DNA from 2 places in the Ideonella alba genome. Region 1 is predicted to be linked to the other one. Evidence: predicted binding sites of a transcription regulator. Region 1 holds the regulator's gene; the other holds the start of a gene.
The links. Region 1 encodes FliA, which starts transcription of late flagellar genes. Its sites were predicted from a motif close to CTAAAGTTTNNNNNNNNNNNGCCGNTA; they were not measured.
Positions count from the first base shown of each region.

Region 1 (3,394 bases):
ATCGGCTCCACCGGCGTGGGCAAGACCACCTCGACCGCCAAGCTGGCAGCGGCCTTCGCCACCCGCTACGGCGCGTCCAACCTGGGCCTGATCACGCTGGACGCCTACCGCGTCGGCGCCCAGGAACAGCTGCGCACCTACGGTCGCATCCTCGGCGTGCCGGTGCACACCGCCCATGACCGCGCCTCGCTGGAGGACCTGCTGGAGCTGCTGGCCGGCAAGCGCATGGTGCTGATCGACACCGCTGGCATCGCCCAGCGCGACAGCCGCACCAAGGAACTGCTGGAGATGCTGTCGCACCCCAGCATCCAGCGCCTGCTGGTGGTCGATGCCTCGTCGCAGGGCGAGACCATCGACGAGGTCATCACCGCCTGGCGCGCCGCGCGCTGCAAGGGCGTGGTGCTGTCCAAGATCGACGAGGCCGTCAAGCTGGCGCCGGCGCTGGACGCCGTGATCCGCCACCGCCTGAAGGTGCTGGCCGTGGCCAATGGCCAGCGCGTGCCGGAGGACTGGCACCGCCTGTCCTCGAACGCCCTGGTGCAGCGCGCCATGAAGGCCACCGGCGCCGCCAGCTGGCGCCTGGAGCTGCCCGAGGTGCAACTGGTCTTTGCCACCGCACCGCGCGTGGCACCGACCCCGAGCCCGCTGTGAGGAACCCGGCCATGGGACGCAGCTTGAACGCCGGACGCCTGCACCGCCACGACCAGGCCGCCGGTCTGCGGGCGCTGTTCGGCCCCAGCGAGGCCCGCCTGGTGCCGCTGGTGGCCAACCCGCACCTGCGCAGCCACCCGATCCTGCTCGAGCGCCTGTGCTCGGCACTGTCCGAGCACGGCGCGCGCCTGCTGGTGATCGACGCCGCCGACACCTCGCCCGAGCCGCACGAGCTGTGCGAGGTCGACCTGGGCGCCTGCATCGAACGCCTGGGCCCGCGCGTGCATTACCTGGCCGCGCGCGGCCTGCCGCGCCGCCATGTGGATACCCGCGGCTCGGCCCAGGGCTGGCTGGCTGCGGTGGAAGCCGCCGCGGCGCCGGTGGACCTGGTGCTGCTGCACGCCACGGCGCGCGACATGACCCGACTGATCGGCGCCCGCGACGCCCGGCCGGTGCTGATGTGCGGCGTCGACCACGCCAGCCTGACCGACGCCTATGCCTCGATCAAGCTGCTCGCGCAGCGCCTGGCGCTGCGCAGCTTCGACCTGCTGGTCAGCGAGGACGGCCGCCCGCAGCGCGCCGCCGCGGCCGCCACCCGCCTGGCCGACACCGCCGACGTCTTCCTCGGCGCGGTGCAGCGCTCGCACGCCGCTGTCGACTGTCGCCAGCCCGCCCAGGCCAGCTTGCCGCAGGCCCTGCGCCAGCTGGCCCACGACCAACGCACGCGTGCCCCGCACGCGACCGACCCGGCCCCGGGGCCGCTGGTCCAGGCCGCCCTGTCGGGCGCCGACCAGCCCCCCCGGATCCCTTTCTGACAAGCGCCCACGGAGAGCGTCATGTACACCGCCAACGGCCGACTCGATACCAACACCCTGCTCAAGCAGCACAGCGGCCTGGTGCGCCGCCTGGCCCACCAGATGATCGCCAAGCTGCCCGCCAACGTCGAGATCGACGACCTGATCCAGGTCGGCATGATCGGTCTGCACGACGCGCTGGGCCGCTTCGACGCCGGCCAGGGCGTGCAGTTCGAGACCTTCGCCACCCAGCGCATCCGCGGCGCCATGCTCGACGAGCTGCGCGGCAGCGACTGGATGAGCCGCGGCAACCGCAAGCAGCAGCGCGACATCGAGGCCGCCGTCCACCGCCTGGAGCAGAAGCTGGGCCGGGCGCCGCAGGAAAGCGAGATCGCCGCCGAGATGGGCATCACGCTGGGCCAGTACCAGGACATCCTGACCAAGGTGCGCGGCACGCAGCTGGTCTACCTTGAGGACATGAGCGGCGACGAGGGCGGCGACGAGTTCCTCGACCGCCACGTGGCCAACGAGGACGCCAACCCGCTGGCCATGCTGCAGGACCACCGCATGCGCGAGGCCCTGGTCGAGGCGATCAAGCACCTGCCCGAGCGCGAGCAGTACGTGATGAGCATGTACTACGAGCACGACATGAACCTCAAGGAGATCGCCGCGGTGCTGGGCGTCACCGAGTCGCGGGTGTGCCAGCTGCACAGCCAGTCGATCGCACGCCTGAGGGTGAAACTGCGCGAGTGGTGAACGCTGGCCGGCCAGGCCAGACACCGCAGGTGATGTACAGGGGCGCTACGGGCGCCCCTCTTGCATTTGATGGCACCATCGGCGCGTTGCCACCGCGGAGACCCTGCATGCACCCCCTGGCCAACCTGGACGAGGTCGCGTTCGATGACATCGAGGACAACGGCCTCTACACCTCGCGCCGCGCCTGCTTCAGCGCCGCCATCGGCGCGCGCCAGCTGGGCTACAACCTGACCCTGCTGCCGCCGGGCAAGGCGCAGTGTCCCTTCCACAACCACCATGGCGAGGAAGAGATGTTCCTGATCCTGGAGGGCACGGGCGAGCTGCGCTTTGGCCCCCAGCGCCTGCCGCTGAAGCCCATGGACGTGGTGGCCTGTCCCACCGGCGGACCGGAGGTGGCGCACCAGATCATCAACACTGGCTCCGTGCCGATGCGCTACCTGGCGGTGTCCAACCGGGTGCCGCTGGAGCTGTGCGAGTACCCCGACTCGGGCAAGATCCTGGTCGCCTCCGACGGGCCGGATGGTCAGACCCGGCTGCGCAAGGTGATGCGCGCCGAGATGACGGTGGACTACTACGACCGCGAGCGCACCGACGCGCCCGGCGGCGCCCCGTGAGCGACCCGTGAGCGACCCCGGATTTCCGACCCTCCACACCGAGCGCCTGGTGCTGCGCGAGATCCTGCTGGCCGACGCGCCGGCCCTGCTGGCGGTGCATGGCGATGCGCAGGCGATGCGCTGGTTCGGCAGCGAGCCGCTGGCCGACCTGGCGGCGGCCGAGGGCCTGGTGGCGCTGTTCGCCGGCTGGCGCCGCCAGCCCAACCCCGGCACCCGCTGGGGACTGGCGCGGCGCAGCGATCCGCATCGCCTGCTGGGCAGTTGCGGGCTGTTCGGCTGGAATCGCCAGTGGCGCAAGTGCACGCTGGGCTACGAGCTGCACCCCTCGGCCCGCGGCCAGGGCCTGATGGACGAGGCGCTGCGCACGGTGCTGGACTGGGGCTTCGCGCAGATGCAGCTCAACCGCATCGAGGCCCAGGTGCACCCGGACAATGCCGCCTCACGGCGTTCGCTGCAGCGCCTGGGTTTCCAGGCCGAGGGCCTGATGCGCGAAGCCGGCCACTGGCATGGGTGCTACCACGACCTGATCGGCATGGGACTGCTGGCGCGCGACTGGCGCGCCGCAGGGGCGGCTCAGGC
Region 1 is NZ_JAGQDD010000002.1:202,885-206,278, forward strand. Features, by position in the region: gene flhF (flagellar biosynthesis GTPase FlhF) at 1-651, shown strand, start outside; gene KAK03_RS04630 (flagellar biosynthesis protein) at 663-1,466, shown strand; gene KAK03_RS04635 (RNA polymerase sigma factor FliA) at 1,488-2,201, shown strand; gene KAK03_RS04640 (cupin domain-containing protein) at 2,309-2,815, shown strand; gene KAK03_RS04645 (GNAT family N-acetyltransferase) at 2,823-3,394, shown strand, end outside; gene KAK03_RS04650 (hypothetical protein) at 3,389-3,394, opposite strand, start outside.

Region 2 (3,394 bases), on a different contig from region 1:
GCCCTGACGCTGCTGCTGGTGGGCGTGCTGCGCTGGCCGCTGGTGGCGGTGCTGCCGCTGGTGGGCCTGCTGGGTCTGGGCCTGGCCTGGTGGCGCCTGGGACAGGAGGACGACCGGTGATCGACACCCTGCCCTGGCTGTTCCTGCACTGCCTGACGCTGTCGCTGCTGGCCATCGGCGGCGCGGTGGCCACCGTGCCCGAGTTGCACCGCCATGTGGTGATCGAACACGGCTGGCTCAGCGATGCCGACTTCACCGGCTCGGTGGCCCTGGCCCAGGCCGCGCCGGGCCCCAACCTGCTGTTCGTCGCCGTGGTGGGCTACAACGTGGCCGGGCTGGCCGGCGCGCTGGCGGCGATGAGCGGCATGCTGCTGCCCAGCACGGTGCTGACGCTGGTGGTCTCGCGCTGGGGCTCGCGCCGCCGCGACACCCGCGGCGTGCGCGCCTTCGTGGCCGGCCTGGCGCCGGTGACGCTGGGCCTGGTGCTGGCCACCGGCTGGCTGCTGGCGCGCCCCACCTTGCAGCAACCGGCAGCCTGGCTGCTGGTGCTGGGCACGGTGCTGCTGGCCTGGCGCACCAAGCTCAACCCGCTGTGGCCGATCGCGGCCGGCGCGCTGGCGGGCGCGCTGGGCTGGGTCTGAGCGGGCTCAGTGCGGGTTGTCGAAGAAGACGTACTGGACATAATCGCCCAGCTCGAAATACACCCGCTTCTCGCCCTCGTCGACCTTGCCGTTGAGGTTCTCGTCGAGCACACCGTAGCCGAAGCGGTAGTGGCGCGGCAGGTTGTCGTCGGTGCCCAGTGCGGTGCTGAGCTTGTCGATCTTCAGGAAGCGCTTGACCACCTGGTTGCCGGCGTAGATCTCCAGCACGCCGTCGGTGCCGGTCCAGTTCTGGATCTCGCGCTTGATCTGGTTCTGCTTTTCCTGGGTGCAGCCGGCCACAGCCAGCAGCGCCACCAGGGCCAGCGCAAGGGCCTTGCTCATCGGGTGTCCTCGTCCTTGGTACCAAAGATCTTGTCGCCGGCATCGCCCAGGCCGGGGATGATGTAGCCGTGCTCGTTGAGGTGGCTGTCGATCGAGGCGGTCCAGCAGCGCACCTCGGGATGGGCCTTCTCCAGCGCCGCGATGCCCTCCGGCGCCGCCACCAGCACCAGCGCGCGGATGTCCTTGCAGCCGCGGCGCTTGAGCAGGTCAATCGTGGCGATCATCGAGCCGGCGGTGGCCAGCATCGGGTCGATGATCAGCGCGGTGCGCTCGTCCAGGTGGCCGACGAACTTCTCGAAGTAGTTCACCGGCTGCAGCGTTTCGTGGTCGCGCGCCAGGCCGACCACGCTGACCTTGGCGTTGGGGATCATGTCCAGCACGCCGTCGAGCATGCCCAGGCCGGCGCGCAGGATGGGCACCACCGTGACCTTGCGGCCGGCGATCTGGTCCACCTCGACCGGTCCGCTCCAGCAGTCGATCGTCACCTTGCCCAGCGGAAAGTCGGCCGTGGCCTCATAGGCCAGCAGGCGGGCCAGCTCGCCGGTGAGCTCGCGGAACTTCTTGGTCGAGATGTCTGCTTCGCGCAGCAGTCCGACCTTGTGGCGGACCAGCGGGTGGGGAACGGCAATGACGGGCATGGCGGCGTGGATCCGGGGGGCAGCGGCGGCCGGGCCGGCCGCCTGCGCCGGATTGTGGCCCTAAAGTGGTCGCCGGATCGGTCGATGACCGCGTTGAGCCGCACCAGATCGCGATCATGCCGACCTCGACCGACGACACCACCCTGCCCGCCGCCAGCATCCTGCTGGTCGACGACGAGCCCTCGGTGCTGAGCGCACTGCGCCGGCTGCTGCGCCCGCATGGCTACCGCCTGCAGCAGGCCACCTCGGGGGCCGAGGCGCTGGCGCTGCTGCGCGAGGCGCCGGTGGACCTGATCATCTCGGACATGCGCATGCCCGGCATGGACGGCGCGCAGTTCCTGGAGGCCTCGCGCGAGCCCGCCCCCGAAGCGGTGCGCATCCTGCTGACCGGCTACGCCGACATCTCGTCCACCGTGCAGGCGATCAACCGCGGCGAGCTGCACCGATACATCCAGAAGCCCTGGGACGACCAGGACATCCTGCTGATCGTGCGCCAGGCGCTGGAACGCCAGGGCCTGGAGCGGCGCAACCGCCAGCTGTCGGCCGAGAACGCCCGCCGCAACGAGGAACTGCGCCAGCTCAACGCCAGCCTCGAGGCCCGGGTCAAAGCCCGCACCGCCGAGATCGAGCAGATCAACGACATGCTCGAGAAGGCCTACGAGGAGCTCAACGAGAACTTCAAGCTGGCCGTCAACCTCTTCTCCGGCCTGATGGAGGCCCGCGAGGGCGGCATGGCCGGCCATGGCCGACGGGTGGCCGACCTGTCGCGCCGCGTGGCCATCAAGCTGGGGCTGTCCGAACGTGACCGTGAGGACGTCTACCTCGCCGCGCTGCTGCACGACCTGGGCAAGATGGGCTTCCCCGACGGCATGCTGCGCCGCCCGGTGTCGGTCTACAACCCCGAAGAGCTGGCCCGCTACCGCAAGCACCCGCTGGACGGCGAGGCCGCCCTGATGCCGCTGGCCAAGATGCACGGCGTGGCGCGCATGGTGCGCCAGCACCACGAACGCTACGACGGCAAGGGCTTTCCGGACGGCGTGGTGGGCGACGAGATCGTCCTGGGCGCCCGCATCATCGCCGCGGCCAGCGACTACGACGGCATGGTCACGGGCAGCCTGACCGAAAACGCCTACGGCCCGGATGCCGCGATGCAGTCCCTGCGCGGCAGCGCCGGCACCCGCTACGACCCCCGGGTGGTGGAAGCGCTGGAACAGGCCCTGGCCGAGCAGGCCCGCGAGATCAACACCGACCGCAAGGTCGACGTGCGCGAGTTGCAGCCTGGCATGGTGCTGGCGCGTGACCTGCTGTCGTCCAAGGGCGCCATCCTGCTGGCCGCCGGCTATGTGTTCGAGCCACGGGTGATCCGCCAGGTCAACGAGTTCGCCCAGCGCGAGGGCCTGCGCCTGAGCCTGTTCATCCGTGCCGAGTCCAGCACCCCGCACTTCGTCCGCCCGGCCCTGCCCGCCGTGGCCACCTCCTGATGAGCGACCTGCACCTGCCCTTTGCCGACGAGTTGCTCGCGCGCAGCCTGATCGATGCCCTGCCGGTGCCCGCCGCGCTGCACCGCGGCGACGCCTTGCTGGCTGCCAACACCGCGCTGCAGCGCCTGAGTGGCCTGGACGAGGACGCACTGCGCGCACTGCCGGCCGCCCAGCTGCTGGTCGAGACCGACCGCGCCGCACTGCAGGCCGCCGCCCGGGCCAGCCTGGCCGGACAGGAAACCCCCGCGCTGGCCAGCACCCTGCTGACGCGCGACGCCAGCGAGCGCCAGGT
Region 2 is NZ_JAGQDD010000008.1:151,555-154,948, forward strand. Features, by position in the region: gene KAK03_RS12955 (chromate transporter) at 1-120, shown strand, start outside; gene KAK03_RS12960 (chromate transporter) at 117-641, shown strand; gene KAK03_RS12965 (hypothetical protein) at 648-983, opposite strand; gene upp (uracil phosphoribosyltransferase) at 980-1,621, opposite strand; gene nosR (response regulator c-di-GMP phosphodiesterase, NosR family) at 1,738-3,102, shown strand; gene KAK03_RS12980 (PAS domain-containing sensor histidine kinase) at 3,102-3,394, shown strand, end outside.
Region 2: nosR (response regulator c-di-GMP phosphodiesterase, NosR family) is a predicted target of FliA. The motif match lies at 1,682-1,708, and genes of this name have one in related genera.